Regions from separate parts of the Pseudonocardia sp. Ae717_Ps2 genome, predicted to be linked through region 1. Evidence: riboswitches for the same ligand, from Rfam matches in the RefSeq annotation. Region 1 holds a riboswitch; each other region holds the start of a gene.

The links. A riboswitch is a leader RNA that binds a small molecule or an ion and turns the genes downstream of it on or off. The one in region 1 is predicted to bind cobalamin.
Region 2: another riboswitch for cobalamin. It lies ahead of metE (5-methyltetrahydropteroyltriglutamate--homocysteine S-methyltransferase); the one in region 1 lies ahead of Ae717Ps2_RS17105 (hypothetical protein).
Region 3: another riboswitch for cobalamin. It lies ahead of Ae717Ps2_RS24365 (ribonucleoside-diphosphate reductase subunit alpha); the one in region 1 lies ahead of Ae717Ps2_RS17105 (hypothetical protein).

The regions. Positions count from the first base shown of each region.
Region 1 covers NZ_MCIS01000001.1:3,742,098-3,748,995, forward strand. Annotated here, with positions in the region: gene Ae717Ps2_RS17100 (DNA polymerase IV) at 1-1,445, shown strand, start outside; gene Ae717Ps2_RS17105 (hypothetical protein) at 1,467-1,844, opposite strand; cobalamin riboswitch at 1,879-2,068, opposite strand; gene Ae717Ps2_RS17110 (chloride channel protein) at 2,065-3,651, opposite strand; gene Ae717Ps2_RS17115 (MarR family winged helix-turn-helix transcriptional regulator) at 3,648-4,190, opposite strand; gene cobA (uroporphyrinogen-III C-methyltransferase) at 4,244-5,464, opposite strand; gene Ae717Ps2_RS17125 (cobalamin biosynthesis protein) at 5,461-5,961, opposite strand; gene Ae717Ps2_RS17130 (cobyrinate a,c-diamide synthase) at 6,015-6,898, opposite strand, start outside.
Region 2 covers NZ_MCIS01000001.1:5,320,187-5,327,084, reverse strand. Annotated here, with positions in the region: gene Ae717Ps2_RS24440 (VWA domain-containing protein) at 1-980, opposite strand, end outside; gene Ae717Ps2_RS24435 (MoxR family ATPase) at 993-2,270, opposite strand; gene mdo (NDMA-dependent methanol dehydrogenase) at 2,407-3,699, opposite strand; cobalamin riboswitch at 3,930-4,139, shown strand; gene metE (5-methyltetrahydropteroyltriglutamate--homocysteine S-methyltransferase) at 4,266-6,566, shown strand; gene Ae717Ps2_RS24420 (ABC transporter substrate-binding protein) at 6,733-6,898, shown strand, end outside.
Region 3 covers NZ_MCIS01000001.1:5,301,237-5,308,134, forward strand. Annotated here, with positions in the region: gene Ae717Ps2_RS24345 (GNAT family N-acetyltransferase) at 1-37, shown strand, start outside; gene Ae717Ps2_RS24350 (ABC transporter substrate-binding protein) at 137-1,723, shown strand; gene Ae717Ps2_RS24355 (hypothetical protein) at 1,816-2,178, opposite strand; gene Ae717Ps2_RS24360 (hypothetical protein) at 2,349-2,735, shown strand; cobalamin riboswitch at 2,811-3,014, shown strand; gene Ae717Ps2_RS24365 (ribonucleoside-diphosphate reductase subunit alpha) at 3,145-6,030, shown strand; gene Ae717Ps2_RS24370 (ribonucleotide-diphosphate reductase subunit beta) at 6,027-6,898, shown strand, end outside.

The DNA.
Region 1 (6,898 bases):
CCGACCGTCCGGTCCTCGTCGGCGGCGCGGGACCTCGCGGCGTCGTCGCGGGGGCGAGCTACCAGGCCCGGGTGTTCGGGGCACGCTCGGCGATGCCGATGGGCCAGGCGCGGCGGCGCTGCCCGCACGCGACGGTCCTGCCGCCCCGGTTCTCCCTGTACAAGGCGCTGTCCGAGGAGGTCATGGCCGTCCTCGGCGAGTTCTCCCCCGTGCTGGAGCCGGTGTCGGTGGACGAGGCGTTCGTGGAGCCGCCCGACCTCGTGGGCGCCTCCCCCGACCAGGTGCGGGAGTGGGGCACCCGGCTGCGCGGCGCGGTGCGCGACCGCACCGGGCTGCCCGCCTCGGTGGGCGCCGGGTCGGGCAAGCAGATCGCGAAGATCGCCTCCGAGCTGGCCAAGCCGGACGGGCTGCGGGTGATCGCCCACGCCGAGCAGGCGGCCGTGCTCGACCCGCTGCCGGTGCGGTCACTGTGGGGCATCGGGCCGGTCTCCGGCGAGGCGCTGCGGAAGATCGGGATCGAGACGATCGGGCAGCTCGCCGCGATGGACGCCCGCGAGGTCGCCGGGGTGCTGGGTAGTGCGATCGGGTCCGAGCTGCACCGTCTCGCCCGCGGCATCGACGACCGTCCGGTCGCCCCGCGCGGCGCGGCCAAGCAGATCAGCGCGGAGACGACCTTCGACGCCGACCTGACCGCGATGAGCGCGGTGCACACCGCGGTGGAGTCGATCTGCGTCGCCGTGCACCGACGGCTGGTCGCCGACGGTCGGACCGCCCGCACCGTCACCGTGAAGGCGCGGACCGGGGACTTCACCACCCACACCCGGTCGGAGACGACCCCGTTCGGCACCCGGGACCTGGCGACCCTGGTCGCGGTGGCGCGCCGGCTGGCCGAGGGCGCGGTCGGCGAGGGCGGGGTGCGGCTGCTGGGCGTGTCGGTGTCCGGCTTCGGCGACGAGCCGCCGCTGGCCCTGTTCGACGCGGTGCCCTCGGAGAACGGGTGGACGACGGCCTCGGCCCTGGACCCCCCGCCCGCGGCCGACGCCCGGGCCGGCGCGGCGGGGGTGGCCGTGCTCGACGCACCACCGGACACCGACGCACCTCCAGACACCGACGCGAGGACGGGGACGGGCGCGGCCGCGGGGGCCGACAGTCCTGCGGGGACCGGCGGTACCGCGGGGGCCGACGCGACCACGGGTGCCGGCGACGTGCCCGGCCCCGTCCGCCCGGGCCGCCCCGACCGCGAACCCGACCCGGACCGGCCCTGGCGCGCCGGCGACGACGTCGCCCACCCCGAGCACGGCCACGGCTGGGTCCAGGGCGCCGGGCACGGGCGGGTCACCGTGCGCTTCGAGACCGCCTACACCGGGCCCGGCCGCACCCGCACGCTCGACGCCGCCGACCCCGACCTCACCCGGGCCGACCCGCTGGGCAGCTGGCGGGCCTGAGCGCGCCGCCCGCCGGCGGTCTCAGCCGATCAGCGGGCTGCGGTGCGGCGGCGCGACGCGGCTGCCCTCGGCGACCCGGGCCCGCAGCGCCGGGACGGTGCGCGCCAACCCGTCGAGGACCGCACCGAGCGCGGCGTCGGCCGCGGGGTCGCCCCCGACCAGCAGCACCGCGCCGCCGGCGGGTCCGGCGGCGGCCCAGGCCCCGATCCGGGCGACGGCGTCACGCGGGGTGACCGGCTCGACCCGCCACGCCTCGGCGTAGAACAGGGCCGTCGACTCGGCCTGGGGGAAGGCGAAGACGGTCTCGGCGTCGGCCAGCAGGTCGGCGACGTGGGCACCCGGGCGGGGTGCGCCGTCGCCGGACGGGTCGGTACCGAGCACCACCAGGTCGTGGCTCATCGCATGTCCTCCTCGAGGGTCCGCGCCCTCACCAGTGGGAATCCGCGACGACGGGCAGTGTCCTGGCTCCCGGATCCCCGCGCCCTCCCCGGCCTTCCCACCCTCGCGGGCGGTGGCACCGGTGTGGGGAGGGCACTCCCCGGTGACAGTGGCGGGACCGCGCCGGATTCGCACCGGCTTCCTGTTCCGTCGTCGTCGGGGAGCCCATCACGCGACCGGGTCAGTGGTCAACCGTCCCCCGCCCCGACACCCCCCGCAGATGGTCGAGCAGGTCGTGTTCGGCGAGCGTCCCGAGCAGCGGCCCGTCCGGCTCCCGCACGGGCAGCGCGGCTCCCCGGTGCGCGGCGAGCACCCCGAGGACGTCGTGCACCGGGGCGGCCGGGTCCAGCGCGGGCAGCTCCGGGCCGGGCGGGGTGCCGTCGACGGGACGCATCACCTGGGCGACGACGACCCGGCGCAGCGCCTCGTCGGTCGGGGTGTCGGCAGCGAGGTCGATCCCGCGTCGCAGCAGCTTGAGCGTGTAGATGTTGTCCCGCGACACCAGGTTCGACAGGCCGGTGGCCAGGACGACGGCGGCCATCAGCGGCAGGATGAGGGCGTAGTCGCCGGTCAGCTCGAACACGATGAGCACCGCGGTGATCGGGGCGTGCGCCGCCCCCGCGAACACCGCCGCCATGCCGACCAGACCGAACGCGCCGGGGTGCAGGTCCAGCGCCGGGAACAGGGCCGCGGCGGCGTAGCCGAAGGCGGTACCGGCGGTGCCACCGACGAACAGCGACGGCGCGAACACACCGCCGGACCCGCCGATGCCGATGGTGAGGCTGGACGCGAGGATCTTCCCGACGACGAGCAGGAGCAGGAGCCCGACGGCGTACCGGCCACCGATCGCGGCCTCCAGCACGGGGTAGCCGACGCCGTACATCTGGGGCAGTGCCAGCAGCAGCGCGCCGAGCAGCAGCCCGCCGACGGCCGGGCGCAGCCACTCCGGGCCGCGCCAGACGGCGTCACAGGCGTCCTCGACGACGTAGAGGATCCGGGCGAAGGCCCAGCCCAGCAGCCCGGCGAGCAGCCCGAGCAGCGCGTAGAGCGGCAGCTGGGCGGGGCTGCCCAGGTCGAAGTGCGGCAGGGTCAGGATCGCGCGGTCGCCGGCGATCACCTCGGCGACGACGTTCGCGACCACCGAGCTGATCACCAGCACGCCGAACGCCTCGGCGCTGAACGACCGCAGGATCAGCTCCAGGCCGAACACCACCCCGGAGACCGGGGCGTCGAACGTCGCGGAGATCCCGCCCGCGGCACCGCAGGCGACCATGAGCACCAGCCGGGTGGCGGGCACCCGCAGCCACTGCCCGATCGCCGAGGCGAGCGCGGAGCCGATCTGCACGATCGGGCCCTCCCGGCCGACGGAGCCGCCGGTCCCGATGCAGATCCCCGACGCGAGCGCCTTCACCGCGGCGACGGTGGCCGGGATCCGCCCGCCCCTGCGCGCGACGGCGAACATCACCTCGGGCACCCCGTGCCCGCGCGCCTCCGGGGCGAACCGCTGGACCAGCGGGCCGTACACCAGGCCGCCGAGCACCGGGGCGATCAGCAGGAACCACACGCCCAGCCCGGGCAGGTGCGGCGAGGCGACCCGGCCGGCGTCGGAGAAGTCCTCCCGCCCGGTGACCAGCCAGGTCACGCCGAGGATCAGCTCGTGGAACAGCACCGACCCGATGCCGGCGCCGATCCCGATGACCGTCGCCAGGCCGACGAGCCCCGGCCGGGTGCCGACGAGCGCGCGGTGCAGCGCGCGGACCGCGGTCACCGCGCACCGCCCTCGGCGGGCACCGGCGCGACGGCCCAGTCGGTCTCGCCGACCTCGCCCGCGGCGTCGGCGAAGCGGCGCAGTGCGTCGCGGACCGCGGTGCGCTCGGCGGCGGGCAGCATCGCGAGCAGCCGGTGCATCTCGGCGCGGCGCAGCCGGGTGACCTCGTCGACGAGCGTCCGCCCGGCGGGGCTGAGCGCGAGGGCGACCTCGCGGCGGTCGTCGCCGGTGCGGGTGCGCACGACGAGGCCGCGGCTCACCAGCCGGTCGCACATCCGGGTCGCCGTCGACGCCGACACGGTCAGCGCCGTGGCCAGGTCGGCCGGGCGCCGGGTGCCGTGCTGGGCCAGCACGACCAGCGCGCGGTACTGCGGCAGGGTCACCTCGCCCGCCGTCGGGCCGGCCTGCTCCCCCGCGGCGGCCAGGGACCCGGCCACCACGGAGAGCATCGCCCGGCTCGCGGTCATCACCGCGTCGACGACATCGTCGATCTCGTCGGCAGCACCGTTCTCGTCGGTCGCACCGTTCTCGTCGGTCACGCCGCCGATGATTGCACACTGCAAGGTTGCAGTGTGCAATGAGGTCGGCGCGGTCAGCGGGCGACGGGCGCCTGCAGACCGGCGACCGGCCCGATCACGACGATCGCGGGCGGGCTGATCTCCTGCTCGGCGGCGACGCGCTCGGCGGTCTCCAGCGTCGCGCGGACCGACCGCTCGATCCGCGTGGTGCCGTCCTGCACGATCAGCACCGGGGTGTCGGCCGGGCGGCCGTTGGTGATGAGCGCCTCGGCGAACTTCCCGAGCCGCTCCACGGCCATCATCAGCACGATCGTGCCGGTCATCCGGCCCAGCGCGGTCCAGTCGGTCAGGCTGCGCGGGTCACCCGGTGCGACGTGCCCGGAGACGACGACGATCTCGTGTGCCACCCCGCGGTGGCTCACCGGCGTCCCGGCGACGGCCGGTGCGGCGAAGGCGCTGGTGATACCCGGGACGACGGTCACCGGCACCCCCGCCGCGGCGCACGCCTGGACCTCCTCGAACCCGCGGCCGTAGACGAACGGGTCGCCGCCCTTGAGGCGCACCACGAACTTCCCGGCACGGGCGTGCGAGACGAGCAGCTCGTTGATCCGCCCCTGGGCCATGGCGCGGCCGTAGGGGATCTTCGAGGCGTCGATGACCTCGACCTCGGGGGACAGCTCGTCGAGGATGTCGCGCGGGCCGAGCCGGTCGGCGACGACGACCTCGGCGCGCGACAGCAGCCGCCGGCCGCGCACGGTGATCAGCTCCGGGTCGCCGGGGCCGCCACCGACCAGCGCGACACCGGCCTGTGGGGGCTCGGCCGACTCGTCGACGACGCCGGCGGCCAGTGCCTCGACCAGCGCGGTGCGCACGGCCGCGGACCGCCGGTGCGCGCCCCGGGCCAGCACACCGACGGTGAGCCCGTCGTAGCCGCCGGTGGCGGGGGTGACCGCGGTGCCCCGGTCGCCGTCGTCGGCGCGGACGCAGAACACCCGGTCCCGCTCGGCCTCGGCGACGACGGCGGCGTTGGTCTCCGGCTCGTCGGTGGCGGCGATCACGTACCAGGCCCCGGCGAGGTCGCCGTCGGTCCAGCGGCGGGCCGTCCAGGTGATCTCCCCGGCCGAGGCCATGCCCTCGACCGCCGGGGTGACCTCGGGCGAGACGACCTCGACGACCGCTCCCGCCGCGATCAGGCGGGCGACACGCCGCTGGGCGACCTGTCCCCCGCCGACGACGACGGCCCGGCGGCCGGCCAGGTCCAGCCCGACCAGGTACTGCTCGTGGTGCGCGTTCAACGACGTTCCTCTCCCGGACTCCGAGGCCCGGTGGTGGCAGCGGGTCCCTGCGCCGGGCCCCCGCTCGACGGCGACGCCGGACGATAGCCGGGCCCGCATGTGTCGCAGGAGCCCCCGGAGGGCAATCCCACATCCGCCGCTCCGGCGGCCACGGCGACCGTGACGCCCTGACCAGCGGTCTTGCCCACGATCAGCTGGGCTCCGTCGCCCGCGGCGAGGAGCGCGGCGGCCTCTGCGACCGATGGGGTCCCGACGGCCGCGGCGACCCGGGCATCCGACCTCGCCACCCCGACCACGGCCAGTGCGGCCGCGGCGAATCCGTGCGGTTCCCGCGGTGCGACGGCCGCCAGCAGACCGGGTTCGGCGACCCGCCGGTCCAGGGTGGCGACGACGGCGCCGCCGAGCTCCAGCCCGTGCTCGGCGGCGACCCGGTCCAGCAGCGCGCGCACCGCGGCCTCGGGGGTTCCGGGGCGCAGCCCCACCCCGACCGTGATCACCGGTCGTGGAGCGGAGCGCTCGGCACGCGGACGGTCGGCTCCACGACCGGTGATCATGCGAACGCGGCCGGGGCGGCCCCGGCCGGGGTGTGGCGTGCCGCCGCGACGAACCGGGCGACGGCGCCGGGCACGCCGGCCGGGTGGGTGTGCAGGAACGAGGCGTGCACCCGATCCTCGACGTAGCCCTCCGGCTCCCCGCCCCGCCACGCCCAGGCCGGGGCCGCACCGGCCCGCGGGGTGACCGCGCACCGGTGGAACTCGTGTGCCCCGGCCCGCTCGCCCGCCGCGAACAGGGGCGACGCCGACACCGCGACCGCGTCGCGGTAGCCGAGGGTGAGCCGCGGGGTCATCCCCGCCGACGCGTCGAGGACCCCGCACATCGGCGTCCCGTCGAGGTCCCGGCACAGGTAGAGCAGCCCGCCGCACTCGGCGTGCACCGGGGCCCCGGACGCGGCCAGCGCCGCGACCTGCGCCCGCAGCGGTGCGTTGTCGCCGAGCGCGCCGACGTGCTCCTCGGGGAAGCCGCCGGGCAGCACGAGCGCGGCGGTGCCCGCCGGGAGCGCGGGGTCGCGCAGCGGGTCGAAGGTCGCCACGTCGGCGCCGGCCGCGGTGAGGAGCTCGGCGTGCTCGGCGTAGCCGAACCCGAACGCGGGCCCCCCGGCGAGCGCGACGAGCGGCCGCTGCCCCGCCGTGCCGCTCGTGCCGACCTCGGCGGCCGGGTCCCAGACCGGGCCGGCGGGCAGCGGGCGGGCGAGTGCGAGGACGGCGTCGAGGTCCACGTGTGTGGCGACGAGCTCGGCCATCGCGTCCACCGCGGCGGTCGCGGCGGTGCCGTGCTCGGCGGCGGTGACCAGGCCCAGGTGCCGCGAGGGCACCGCGAGCTCGGCACGTCGCGGGACGGCGCCGAGCACCGGCAGCCCGACCTCCTCGGCCGCGG
Region 2 (6,898 bases), 1.6 Mb from region 1:
GAGAAGGGGACGCCGTCGTAGCGCATGTTCCTGCGCATGGTCCGGGCCGAGTCGATCCGGCCCCGCGGCGAGACCCTTCTGCGGTGGGTGAGCGCGCCGTGCAGTGACTTCGCGAGCCGCCGCAGCGACTCCTCCAGCTGCATGCGCTCGGACTCGTTCGCCCGGTCGACCTCGGCGACGCGTTCGGCGTCGTCGTGGCCCTCGACGATCCGCTGCTCGATCGCGAGCAGCTTCTCCAGGTGGGCCTTGAGCAGCTCGGGGAGGTTGTCGAGCACCCCGGTGAGACGCCGGCGCAGGGCGGCCGCGTCGTCCTCGGTCCCCTGCTCGGACTCCGAGAGCCGGTCCTCCTCGGAGTTCAGCCAGCCCAGCAGCGCGTCCTGCTGGGCGACCGACAGGTCGGCGTCGACCTTCGTGCCCTGCTGCTGGGAGATGTCACCGGGCCGGCCACCGCCGGAGAACCGGTCGGTCTCGATCTGGACGCGCTGGCCGTCGGCGACGTCGCCTGCCTGCTCCTTGGAGAGCACGATCTCGTCCGTCATCGAGGCCATGTCGATCTTGTTGGCCTCCTGGTGCAGGTTGTACTGCTCGGCCAGGTCCTCCGGGTCGAAGAACTCCTTGATGTCGACCGGGGAGCCGTGGTCGTGGCCCTCCTGGGGGGTCTCCGACGGTTCCTCGGACAGCGTGAAGTTCTCCAGCGGGGTGTCGTCGGACATGTCGCCGTGCCCGTGCCCGTGGCCGTGACCCGTTTCGGCCTCGCCCACCCTGACCAGGGAGAAGAACAGGTCGAAGACCTCGTCGAAGGTCGCCTCGTCGCGGCGGTCCTTGATCAGCGCGATGCGCAGCGCCTCCTTCAGCACCGACCTGTCGGACAGCACTCCCGGCTGGGCGGCACAGGCCATCGCGTCGAGCGCCTCGGAGACCGAGATGCGCACCGACCGGATCCGCAGGAGCCGGACGAAGCGGTGGATGCTCGCTTCCATGCCGACGCCCGATCAGACCGGGCGCTTGCGGGAGCCGCCGAAGGAGCGGGTGCCCTGGCCGGGCGAGACCTTCCGGATCGCCGACGGCGGCGGGGCCACGCCGCCCGGGAGGCCGCCGTAGATGCCGCCGTGCCGGCCCGCCTGGTCCTTCGCCGCGCGCTTGGCGCGGCCGTCGACGTCGCCGTCGTCCGGGTCGTCGCCACGGGCGCCCGCGGTGCGCGCCGGCGGGGCGGCGGGCTCGTCGTGGTCGTGGTCGCCGTCGTGGCCGTGTCCATGCCCATGGCCGTGCCCGTGTCCGTGGCCGTGCTCGGCGACGACCGCGTTCGGGTCGACCAGCCGCGGCAGCGCGTCCAGGGCCTTCGTGACGTCCTTGTCGTACTTGACCACGACCGAGACGGTGTCGGAGAGGACCTGCGAGCTCAGCTCGCCGACGCCCAGGACGGCCAGCGTGCGGGCCCAGTCGATGGTCTCCGAGATCGACGGCGACTTGCGCAGCTCCAGCTCGCGCAGTCCGCGCACGACGTTGACGAGCTCCTCGGCCAGCTGGTCCGACAGCCCGGTCTTCTTCGACTTCACGATCTCCAGCTCGCGGGAGGCCGACGGGTAGTCGAGGAACAGGTGCAGGCAGCGACGCTTGAGCGCGGCGGCGAGGTCCCGGGTGTTGTTCGAGGTCAGCAGCACGTACGGGCGCTGCGTCGCGACGAAGGTCCCGATCTCGGGGACGGAGATCTGGAACTCGCCCAGGGTCTCCAGCAGTACGGCCTCCAGCGCCTCGTCGGCGCGGTCGACCTCGTCGATCAGCAGCACGACGGGCTGCTCGGAGCGGATGGCCTCCAGCAGCGGACGCGGCGCGAGGAAGCGTTCGGAGAAGAACACGCTCTCCTGGGACCCGATGCGGTCGACCGCGGAGGCGAGGTCCGGGGCGTCGGAGACGAGCTGCCCGATCTTCTCGCGGAGGATCTGGGTGTACATCAGCTGCTTGCCGTAGTCCCACTCGTACAGGGCCTTGGTCTCGTCCTGGCCCTCGTAGCACTGCAGACGCAGCAGTCGGCGCCCGGTGGCGACGGCGAGCATCTTGGCCAGCTCGGTCTTGCCGACCCCGGCGGGTCCCTCCAGCAGCAGCGGCTTGTCCAGGCGGGTCAGCAGGAACACCGTCGTCGCCAGGCGGGTGTCGGCGATGTAGCCCTGCTCCCGCAGGGTCTCGACCACCTGGTCGACGGACTCGAAGGGGCCGGTCGAGGCGACGGCCTCCGCCGCCTCGGTCACCGTGGGGACGACAGCCTCGGACACTCGGGTATCTCCTTCGCGGACCGCACCGGCTCTGGTGCGGGGACGAGCGGGGCCGCGGCCGGCGGGCCCACCCACCCGAGTATCGCCTCGGACGGCTGGGCCCGCCGGTGCGACGGTGGACCTCCTGACCTGCGGATCAGGTCAGCAGGTCGTCCAGGTCACCGTTGATGGAGTGGTCGACGACCGGGCGGACGGTCTCGAACGTGCACTCCTTCGGGTTGCCCGGGGTGCAGGCGTCGCCGAGGACGTGGTTGGTGATCCGGTCGACGTCGGCCGCGTCGCCGATGATGGTGGGCGCGTTCTCGTAGAACTTGGTCGGGCCGACCCCGAGCCGGTTCTTCGAGTAGGTGTCCTGCTTGACGTCGGCGAACTTCTCCGGGATGCCCACGTCGCGCAGCAGCCGGATGGACGCGGCGAGCGCCGCGTCGGCGGCCTGCGGCTTGGTCATGCCGCGGGTGTCGACACCCATGGCCTCGGCGATGTCGGCGAAGCGCTCGTAGACCACCGGCATGTTGAACGCCCACACGCGGGGCAGCGCGATGGCGTTGTTCAGGCCGTGGTGGGTGTCGTAGAACGCCGACACAGCGTGGCTGATCGAGTGGATGATGCCGAGACCACCGGAGTTGAACGCCTGGGCGGCGATGTACTGCGCGTACATCATGCCCTCGCGGCCGGAGAGCTCCTGGCCGTTCCAGACGGCCTTGCGCAGGTTCTGGGAGGTCAGCTTGATGGCGTGCAGGGCGTTGCCCAGCGACGGCTGGAAGTCCAGCCGCGAGACGTAGGGCTCCGAGGCGTGGGCGAGCACGTCGAACCCGCACTGCGCGGTGTAGTCGATCGGGCAGTCGTAGTAGAGCACCGGGTCGTCGATCGCGAGGGTGGTGACCGACGCGTCGTCGAAGGCGACGTACTTGTGCGGGTTGTCGGGGTCGGTCGTGGTGTCGGTGATGACGTAGGCCCACGAGGTCTCCGAGCCGGTACCGGCCGTGGTGGAGACCGCGATGTGCGGCGGGTTGGCCGGGTTCTCGGACTTGTTGAAGCCCTCGAACTCGTTGACGTTGCGACCGTCGTGGGCGACCGAGACGCGCGCGCCCTTGCAGGCGTCGTGCGAGGAGCCGCCGCCGATGGAGACGAAGGAGTCGCAGTTGTTCTGCTGGTAGAGGCCCACAGCGTCCATGACGTTGTAGTCCTTGGGGTTCGACTCGACCTTGTCGTACAGCACGACCTCGAGGCCGTGGTACTTCATCGACTCGACGATCTTGTGGACGATGTCGGTGCCGCGCAGGCCCGACGTCATCACCAGGGTCTTCTTGAAGCCCAGCTTGAGCGCCTCGGGGCCGATCAGCTCGTGCGACCCCGGGCCCATGAGCGCGCGAGGGAACGGGTGGAACTCCTTGATGGGGAACGGCTTGAGCAGCTCGTCTACCTGCATGTCAGCCCTTTCTGAGGCAGGCGGATGGGGTCGGGGCCGAACGCTAGGACCCCTGTGGCCGCGCGCACAGGGGTGATCGGCATTACCCCTCGGGAGACCGGGCAGGAAACCCCTCCGAACGGAGGGGGGCAGGGTGAGGTCGCCCGTCGATCCGTGTGGAGAGGGCTGAGTACTGCAAACATATTGCAACAGGGAGAGTTCGGCAACAGTTCGCCGGGCTCGTCCTGGGTTAGGGTCGGTCCGCCGACGGTTCGTGTCATCCCGGGAACGGGGCGTCACGAGGCAAGAGGGAACCCGGTGGGAATCCGGGACTGCCCCGCAGCGGTGAACGGGAACGACCGCCGTCAACAGCACTGGGAGTGATCCCGGGAAGCGACGGCCAGTAGGTGTGAGCAGTGCGCCCGTGAGTCCGAAGACCTGCCGCCGGTGCGTGCGCCGTCCGGCGTGCGCGGATCCGTGGCCTCGCGGGAGGGCCGGGCGGACGACCGGGCACCGTCGTGCCCGGCGGTCGCGGGCGCCCCCTGCCGGCGACGGGTCCTCCACCGCACTCGCGAGGAGAGAGGGCCGTGAGCATTCCTTCCAGCAGCACCATCGGCAGCACCGTCCTGGGGTACCCCCGGATCGGGCCGGACCGGGAGCTCAAGCGGGCGACCGAGGCGTACTGGGCCGGGCGGAGCGACGCGTCGGCACTGCACGACGTCGCCGCCGGACTGCGCCGCGACACCTGGACCGGGTTGCGCGACGCCGGGCTCGGCTCGGTGCCGGGCAACACGTTCTCGTTCTACGACCACGTCGGAGACACCGCGCTGGCGGTCGGGGCGGTGCCGGAGCGCTTCGCCGGCATCACCGACCCGCTGGAGCGGCTGTTCGCGATGGCGCGCGGCCGCACCGGTGCCCCGGCCTGCGAGATGACCAAGTGGTTCGACACGAACTACCACTACCTGGTCCCCGAGGTCGGCCCGGCCACCCGGCTCGCGCCGGGCAGCCGCAAGGCCCTCGACGAGTTCCGAGAGGCCCTGCGCATCGGGATCACCACCCGCCCGGTGCTGGTCGGACCGGTGACCTTCCTGCTGCTGTCGAAACCGGCCGACGGCGCACCGGAGGGCTTCCGCCCGCTGGACCTGCTCGGGCCGCTCGTCGAGGTCTACCGCGACCTGCTCGCCGAGCTCGCCGAGGCGGGCGCGGAATGGGTGCAGCTCGACGAGCCCGCCTTCGCCGCCGACCGGACGCCGGAGGAGATCGCGGCGCTGCGCCGGGCCTACGACCGGCTCGCCTCGGCGACCCGGCGGCCGAAGATCCTCGTCGCGTCGTACTTCGGGGAGCTGGGCCCGGCGCTGCCCGCGCTCGCCGCCACGGCCGTCGAGGGGCTGGCGCTCGACCTCGTCGCGGGGGGTGCCGACCTCGATGCCCTCGACCCGGCGGTCCCCGGGCTGGACCGGAAGGTGGTGCTGGCCGGCGTCGTCGACGGGCGCAACGTGTGGCGCACCGACCTGGACCGGGCGCTGGCGACGGCGCAGCGGCTGGTCGGCGTCGCGGGGCGGGTCGAGGTCTCCACGTCGTGCTCGCTGCTGCACGTTCCCTACGACCTGACCGTCGAGACGGCCCTGCCCGGCGACGTCGTCGACATGCTGGCGTTCGCCCGGCAGAAGGTCGAGGAGGTCGTGCTCCTCGGGCGCGCCCTGCACGAGGGCCCGGACGCGGTCGCGGCGGAGTTCGACGCCGCACGAGCCACCAGAGAGCGGGTCGCGGCCACCGCGCGCCGCGACGAGCGGGTGCGCTCCCGGCTCGCCGCTCTCGGCCCCGACCACTACCGGCGCAGCCACGGCGACGTGCGGGCGAAGGTCCAGCGCGAGGCGCTCGGCCTGCCCGTCGTCCCCACGACGACGATCGGCTCCTTCCCGCAGACCGCGCAGATCCGGCGCGACCGGGCCGCGCACCGCTCCGGCGTGATCGACACCGGCACCTACACCGAGCGGATGCGCCAGGAGATCGTCCGGGTGGTGCGGCTGCAGGAGGACATCGGGCTCGACGTCCTGGTGCACGGCGAGCCCGAGCGCAACGACATGGTCCAGTACTTCGCCGAGAACCTCGACGGCTTCGCCACCACCGACCACGGCTGGGTGCAGTCCTACGGCTCGCGCTGCGTGCGCCCGCCGATCCTGCACTCCGACGTGTCCCGGCCCCGGCCGATCACCGTCGGCTGGGCGGAGTTCGCGCAGTCGCTGTCCGAGGCGCCGGTGAAGGGGATGCTCACCGGGCCGGTCACCATCCTCGCCTGGTCGTTCGTGCGCGACGACCAGCCGCTGGGCGACACCGCCCGGCAGGTCGGGCTGGCCCTGCGCGACGAGGTCGTCGACCTGGAGGCGGCCGGGATCCGGATCGTCCAGGTCGACGAGCCCGCGCTGCGCGAGCTGCTGCCGCTGCACGAGCGCGACCGGGCCGCCTACCTGGACTGGGCGGTGGACGCGTTCCGGCTGGCCGTCGGTGCCGTCGCCGACACCACCCAGATCCACACCCACCTCTGCTACTCCGAGTTCGGCGAGGTGGTGGGGGCGATCGACGGGCTCGACGCCGACGTCACCACGGTCGAGGCGGCCCGGTCGCGGATGGAGGTGCTGGCCGACCTCGGCCCGGGGGTCCCGCGTGGGCTCGGCCCGGGCGTCTACGACGTCCACTCGCCCGAGGTCCCCGCCACCGACGAGCTGGTCGACCAGCTCCGCGCGGCCCTGCGCCACATCGGCCCGGACCGGCTGTGGGCCAACCCGGACTGCGGGCTCAAGACCCGCGCGGAACCCGAGACGGTCGCGGCGCTGACCAACCTGGTCGCCGCGGCCCGTCGCGTCCGTGAGGCGACCGCGACCGGCTGAGCCCGGTCCGCGCCGGCCACCCGTCGCGGGTGACGAGCGGGCCGTCCGTACGGAGGTTCGGTACGGACGGCCCGCCCGTGCGGGGACTCGTGCCGGGAGTCGTGCGGGACGAGGGCGTTGCTCACGCCGCATTGATTGAATAGGTGCTCAGATGTAGGCATACGGGGTGATCGCACGACAGATGGCCGCACTGCTCGCGGCCGCCGCCCTGCTGCTCGCCGGATGCGGCGCCGGCGGGGGCGGCGGTACCGCGACCCCGGACCCGTCCGGCGAGCTGACCGTGGCCCTGCAGTTCCCGCCGCGCTCCGACTACGCCTTCGACGCCGACGACG
Region 3 (6,898 bases), 1.6 Mb from region 1:
CGGCACCCACCTCGAGGCCGCCGGCCCGCGCCGGTGATCTCTCCGGGTCGGGCACGCCCTGTCCTGAGCCCGCCCGGCACCCGCGGAGGTCCCTCCCCGCCGCCTCGGCCGTGACCGCACCGGGCACCCTGTGGTCGTGCAGTTGAGCCGTCGATCGTTCCTGCGGGCCGCCGGTGCGACCGCGGCGCTGGCGGGGATTCCGGCGCTGGCCGCGTGCGGGGCCCCGGCCGACACCACCGCCCCTCGGCTGGTGGCCGCGTTCGCCGGTGACGGCCCGCTCGGCGTCCCGGACCCGCACGTGGTGTGGCGGCCGGTGGACCGGGCGCGGGCGGCGGCCGTCGCGGACACGCTGCTGGTCTGGGACCAGGACATGACCCCACGGCCGCACCTGGCCGCGTCGGCGGCGCCGGACCGGACGGGGACGAGATGGCGGATCCGGCTGCGCGACGCCCCCGCCCACGACGGGCGCCCGCTGACCTCGGCCGACGTGCTGGCGTCGCTGCGCCGGATCACCGATCCCGCCACCGGGGCGACGGCGGCACCGTTGCTGGCCGGGCTCGACCTCGCCGCCAGCCGGGCGGTCTCGGCGTCGGAGGTGGAGCTGGTGCTCGGCGCCCCGGACTTCCTGTTCGGCCTCGTCCTGGGCTCGCCGGGCACCGGCATCGTGCGCGACGGCCGCGGCACCCCGCCGGTGGGCACCGGAGCGTTCCGCTGGCTGCCCGGGTCCCCGGACGCGCTCTACCGGCACGACGGCCACTGGCTGGGCGCGGCGCGCTCGCCCGCCGTGGAGTTCGTGGTGGACGACGACGAGGAGAACCGCTACCAGTCCCTCGTGGACGGTCACGTGCACTGGGCGCACGACCTGTTCCCGCACAGCGCGCGCCGGCTGCTCGGGCGGGTCGGCACGACGGTGGTGTCCGCGCCGGGCTCGGCGACCCGCTTCCTCGACGTCGGCCCGGCCGGGTCGGCCCCCGGCACCGGTACGGCGGGCGGCACGACCGCCGGGGCGTCCGGCGACGTGCTCGGCGATCCCCGGCTGGCCGAGGCGGTCCGGCTCGGCATCGACCGGACCGAGCTCGTCCGCGAGGTGCTGCTCGACCTCGCCGAGCCGGGCGACGACCTGTTCGGCCCGGGCCTGGCGTATCACCCGGCCGGGTTCGCGCCGGTGGAGCGCGACGTCGCCCGCGCGCGGGAGCTCGTCGCGGCGGCGGGCGCGGACCGGCTGGAGGTGCCGCTGCTGTTCGACCCGTTCGACCCGATGTCGCGCCCGGCCGCCGACACCGTCGTGGAACAGCTCGCCGAGATCGGGCTGACCTGCACGCCGCGCGAGCCGGACCCGCCCGACGCCGTCCCGACCCCGGGCATCCGGTTCCGCCGGGCCGCGGCGACCCCGCTCCCGCTGTACCTGCGCGCGACCGCGGGCCCGGACCCCGCCGACGACGCCCCGCCCGCCGCGACCGCGGGCGACGACGGCGCGCCGGCCGCACCGGCCGCGGCGGGACGGGCCGACGTGCGTGCCCTGCTCGCCACCGCGCGCGGGGTGCCCGACGAGGCGCGCCGGGTCGAGGCCCTGCGACGCGCCCAGCTCCTGCTGCGCGACCGCTCGACCGTCTGGTCCTCGGGCGACGAGCACGTCGGCGTCTCCGCCGACCTGACCGGCGTCGAGCCCGCCCGGCCCGACACCGCCACCTGGGCCCGGTTCCACCGGCTGCGGATGGGGTGACCCGCTGCGGGCGGGGCTCGGAACCGCTCCCGGCCGCAGGACGGGCGTGCGCAGCCGGGCCAGGGGCCCGGCCGCGCACGCCCCGCCGGGCCTCAGGCGCCGGCGTGCTCGCGCAGCAGCGCCGCCGTCTCGCGGGTGACCTCGGCGTGCAGCCGACAGTGCTCGTGGTGGTCGGCGTGGGCGCCGCAGGCCGCGGCGGACGCCTCGCAGGCCAGCGCGGCGGCCGAGGCGGCGGCCTCGCCGACGGCCTTGTCCCCGGTGCGGCGGCCGAGCACGGCCGCGGCGGCGGTGCAGAGGTCGGCGGCGTCGAGCGCCAGCAGGACCTCGGTCTCCATCCCGCCGGAGGCGACCATCGCCGAGGCGCAGGCGGTGCTCGCGCGGGCGGCGTCGTGCAGCTTCTCGACGACGACGGCCGGGGTGGTGACGCCGGCGGCGTCCAGGACGTGGTGGCTCACGGGATCTCCCTGTCGATGGTGGAACGGTCGGCGGCGGAGTACCCCACGGCGGGCCCTGCCTACCCGCCGCGCCTCGTCGACCACGACCGTCCGCCGGGCCGGTGCCGCCGGACACCCGTCGTCGCCGTGATCACCTGAACAGTTCGTCAGGTGTCACGTAGGGTCGGGGCGTGTCCGCCCTCCCCGCCGTCACCGCCTGCCGGGGGTGCTGCTGCGGCTCCGGCCGCAAGCACCCCGGCCTCGACCGCGACCACCACGACCGGCTGCTCGACCGGCTGACCGACGGCCTGGCCGGGCACGCCCGGCTGCGCACCAGCGAGTGCCTGGGCCCGTGCGCGGACTCCGACGTCCTGGTGGTCGCCCCGGCGCCCGGGGCCCGCCGGGCGGGCGCCCGCCCGGTCTGGCTCCGTGCGGTCCTGGACGCCGCGACCACGGACGCGGTCGCGGCCTGGGTGCGCGCCGGCGGGCCGGGCCTCGCCGCCGTCCCGCCCGCACTCGCGGGGCACGTGTTCACCCCCGGCCCCCGGGCGACGGCCGAGGGACGGGCGGCGGGCTGACCCCGGACCGCCGGTCACCGAGGGGGGTCGCATCCGCACCGATGGGGGGATGGAGTAGCTCTGCCCACAAGATGTAGTGTCCGGATCACTGGTGGTTCACCGGCCCGCCCGGGCCGGTGAGGCAAGAGGGAACCCGGTGGGAATCCGGGACTGCCCCGCAGCGGTGAACGGGAACGACCGCCGTCAACAGCACTGGGAGTGATCCCGGGAAGCGACGGCCAGTAGGTGTGAGCAGTGCGCCCGTGAGTCCGAAGACCTGCCACCGGTGCGCGTACCGACCGGTGCGCGCTGCTCCGGGGCCTCGTGGGACGGCGCCAGGGTGCGGTGGGCCGCCGACGGCACGGGACCCGCCGCCTCCTCGCACCGCGCCCGCCCCCGGAGGCGACGGCGACTCGCGAGGAGAGAGCCCGTGACGGCTTCCACCGCTGCACCGGCAACAGCACCCCCGGCCCTGCGCGTCATCCGGCGCGACGGCTCCGAGACCGGGTTCGACGCCACGAAGATCTCGGTGGCGACGACCAAGGCGTTCCTGGCGGTCGAGGGGGACTCGGGCGCGACGTCGTCGCGGCTGCACCACCTCGTGGCCGGGCTGACCGACCAGGTCGTCGCGGCGCTGACCCGGCACCCGGCGCACGCCGTGCACGTCGAGCAGATCCAGGACCAGGTCGAGCTCGCCCTGATGCGCGGCGGCCACCACAAGGTCGCCCGTTCCTACGTGCTCTACCGCGAGCAGCAGGCACGGGCCCGGGAACGCGACGGCGGGGACAGCGTGTCGGACGCACCGGTCGTGCACGTCACCGGGCCCGACGGCAGCCGGACCCCACTGGACCGTGACCGGGTCGCCGCGGTGCTCGGCGAGGCGTGCGACGGCATCGACGACGTCGCGCCGGAGCCGGTGCTCGCCGAGCTGGACCGCACCGTCTACGACGGCATCACCGCCGACGAGCTGGCCCAGGCCCTGGTCCTGGCCGCCCGCACCCTGGTGGAGCGCGAGCCCGCCTACTCCCTGGTGGCGTCCCGACTGCTGCTGGACCGGCTCCGCGCCGAGGCCGTCTCGCACCTGGCGGGCACCCGGGAGACCCCGGACCACGCGACGATGACCGAGCGGTACGCGTCCTACACGAAGGACTACCTGCGCCACGCCATCGCGATCGGCCTGGTCGACCCCGAGCTCGCGACCTTCGACCTGGACCGGGTCACCGCCGCCCTCCGCCCGGACCGTGACCTGCAGATCGGCTTCCTCGGCCTGCAGACCCTCTACGACCGCTACTTCCTGCACGAGCGCGGCGTGCGCTTCGAGCTGCCGCAGGCGTTCTTCCTGCGGGTCGCGATGGGGCTGGCGGTGCGCGAGATCGACCGCGAGGCCCGGGCGATCGAGTTCTACGAGGTCCTGTCCAGCTTCGACTTCATGGCCTCGACCCCGACGCTGTTCAACTCCGGCACCACCCGGCCGCAGCTGTCGTCGTGCTTCCTCACCACCGTCGACGACGACCTGGAGTCGATCTTCGGCGGGTACCGGAACAACGCGCTGCTGGCCAAGTACTCCGGTGGGCTCGGCAACGACTGGACCCCGGTCCGCGGCCTCGGCGCGCACATCCGCGGCACCAACGGCGTCTCCCAGGGGGTGGTGCCGTTCCTCAAGATCGCCGGGGACACGGCCGTCGCGGTGAACCAGGGCGGCAAGCGCAAGGGCGCGGCGTGCGCCTACCTGGAGACCTGGCACGTCGACATCGAGGAGTTCCTCGACCTGCGCAAGAACACCGGCGACGACCGCCGCCGGACCCACGACATGAACACCGCGAACTGGGTGCCCGACGAGTTCCTGCGCCGCGTGCAGGCCGACGCCGAGTGGACACTGTTCTCCCCGGACGAGGTGCCCGACCTGCACGACCTCTACGGCACCGCGTTCGCCCAGCGGTACCGCGAGTACGAGGCGGCCGCGGCGCGCGGCGAGATCCGGGTGCACCGCACGGTGCGCGCGGTCGAGCTGTGGCGGCGGATGCTGACCATGCTGTTCGAGACCGGGCACCCGTGGATCACGTTCAAGGACCCGTGCAACCTGCGCAGCCCGCAGCAGCACGCGGGGGTGGTGCACTCGTCGAACCTGTGCACCGAGATCACCCTGAACACCCGCGCCAGCGACGAGGGCGAGGTCGCGGTCTGCAACCTCGGCTCGGTGAACCTCGCCGCGCACGTCACGCGCGACGGGCTCGACGCGGACAAGCTCCGTCGCACGGTGACGACCGCGGTGCGGATGCTCGACAACGTCGTGGACATCAACTTCTACACGATCCCCGAGGCCCGCCGGTCCAACCTGCGCCACCGCCCGGTCGGCCTGGGCATGATGGGCTTCTCCGACGCGCTGTTCGTCCAGCGCATCGCCCCCGCGAGCGACGCGGCCGTCGAGTTCGCCGACACCTCGGCCGAGCTCCTGAGCTTCCACGCGATCACCGCGTCGTCGGACCTGGCGGTCGAGCGCGGCCGCTACGCCAGCTTCGACGGGTCGCTGTGGAGCCGCGGGATCCTGCCGCTGGACTCGCTCGACCTGCTGGCCGCGGCCCGCGGCGACGGCGAGCTCGAGATCGACCGGTCGTCCACGCTGGACTGGGACACACTGCGGGAGAAGGTCCGCACCCAGGGGATGCGCAACTCCAACGTGCTCGCGATCGCCCCGACGGCGACGATCTCGAACATCTGCGGGGTCGGGCAGTCGATCGAGCCGATCCACCTCAACCTGTACGTGAAGTCCAACATGTCCGGCGACTTCACCGTGATCAACCCGCACCTGGTCCGCGACCTCAAGGAGCGCGGGCTGTGGGACGAGGTGATGGTCGCCGACCTGAAGTACTTCGACGGGTCGCTGGCCGAGATCGACCGGGTCCCCGCCGACCTGAAGGAGCTCTACGCGACCGCGTTCGAGATCGAGCCGAGCCGGCTCGTGGCCGCGGCGTCGCGCCGGCAGAAGTGGCTCGACCAGGCCCAGTCGTTGAACCTCTACCTGGCCTCCCCCAGCGGCCGTGCCCTGGACGAGCTCTACCGCCTGGCCTGGCGTTCGGGCCTCAAGACCACCTACTACCTGCGCACCCGCGCGGCGACGGCCGTCGAGAAGTCCACCCTCACCGGCACCGACGGCCGACTGACCGGCGTGCCCAGCACCCCCGCGGCCGCCCCGGCCCCGGCGGCCCCGGCGCCGTCGCCCGCGGCGACCGTGCCCGCGGTCCCCGTCACCGCCCCCGATCTCGACCCGGGCGCCGCCTGCTCGGTCGACGACCCCGACTGCGAGGCCTGCCAGTGAGCACCCCGACCACCGACCGCCACACGGGCGCCGACACCAGCGGGCTCGGCGAGATCGCCCGCGGCGCCGCCCCGATCGACGCCGACGACAAGCGCATGATCAACGCGCGGGCCGACGTCAACCAGCTCCTGCCGCTCAAGTACACCTGGGCCTGGGAGAAGTACCTGGCCGGCTGCGCCAACCACTGGATGCCGACCGAGGTCGCCATGCAGGCCGACATCGCGCTGTGGCGCTCCCCCGGCGGCCTCACCGACGACGAGCGCCTGATGCTCACCCGCAACCTCGGCTTCTTCGCCACCGCCGAGTCGCTGGTCGCGAACAACATCGTGCTCGCCGTCTACCGCCACCTCACCAACCCCGAGTGCCGGCAGTACCTGCTGCGGCAGTCGTTCGAGGAGGCGGTGCACACCCACACGTTCCAGTACGTGTGCGAGTCCCTCGGGCTCGACGAGGGCGAGCTGTTCAACGCCTACCGGACCGTCCCGTCGATCACCGAGAAGGACGCCTGGGCGCTGCGCTACACCCAGGCGCTGTCCGACCCGGACTTCCGCACCGGCACCCCGGAGAACGACCGCGCGTTCCTGCGCGACCTGGTCGCCTTCTACGTGGTGTTCGAGGGCATGTGGTTCTACACCGGGTTCGCCCAGATCCTCGCGCTCGGCCGGCGCAACAAGATGGTGGGCATCGCCGAGCAGTACCAGTACATCCTGCGCGACGAGTCGATCCACCTGAACTTCGGCATCGACTGCATCAACCAGATCAAGATCGAGAACCCGCACCTGTGGACCGCGGGGTTCGTCGCGGAGATCCGGACGATGCTGCGGGAGGCGTGCGAGCTGGAGGTCGCCTACGCCCGCGACACCATGCC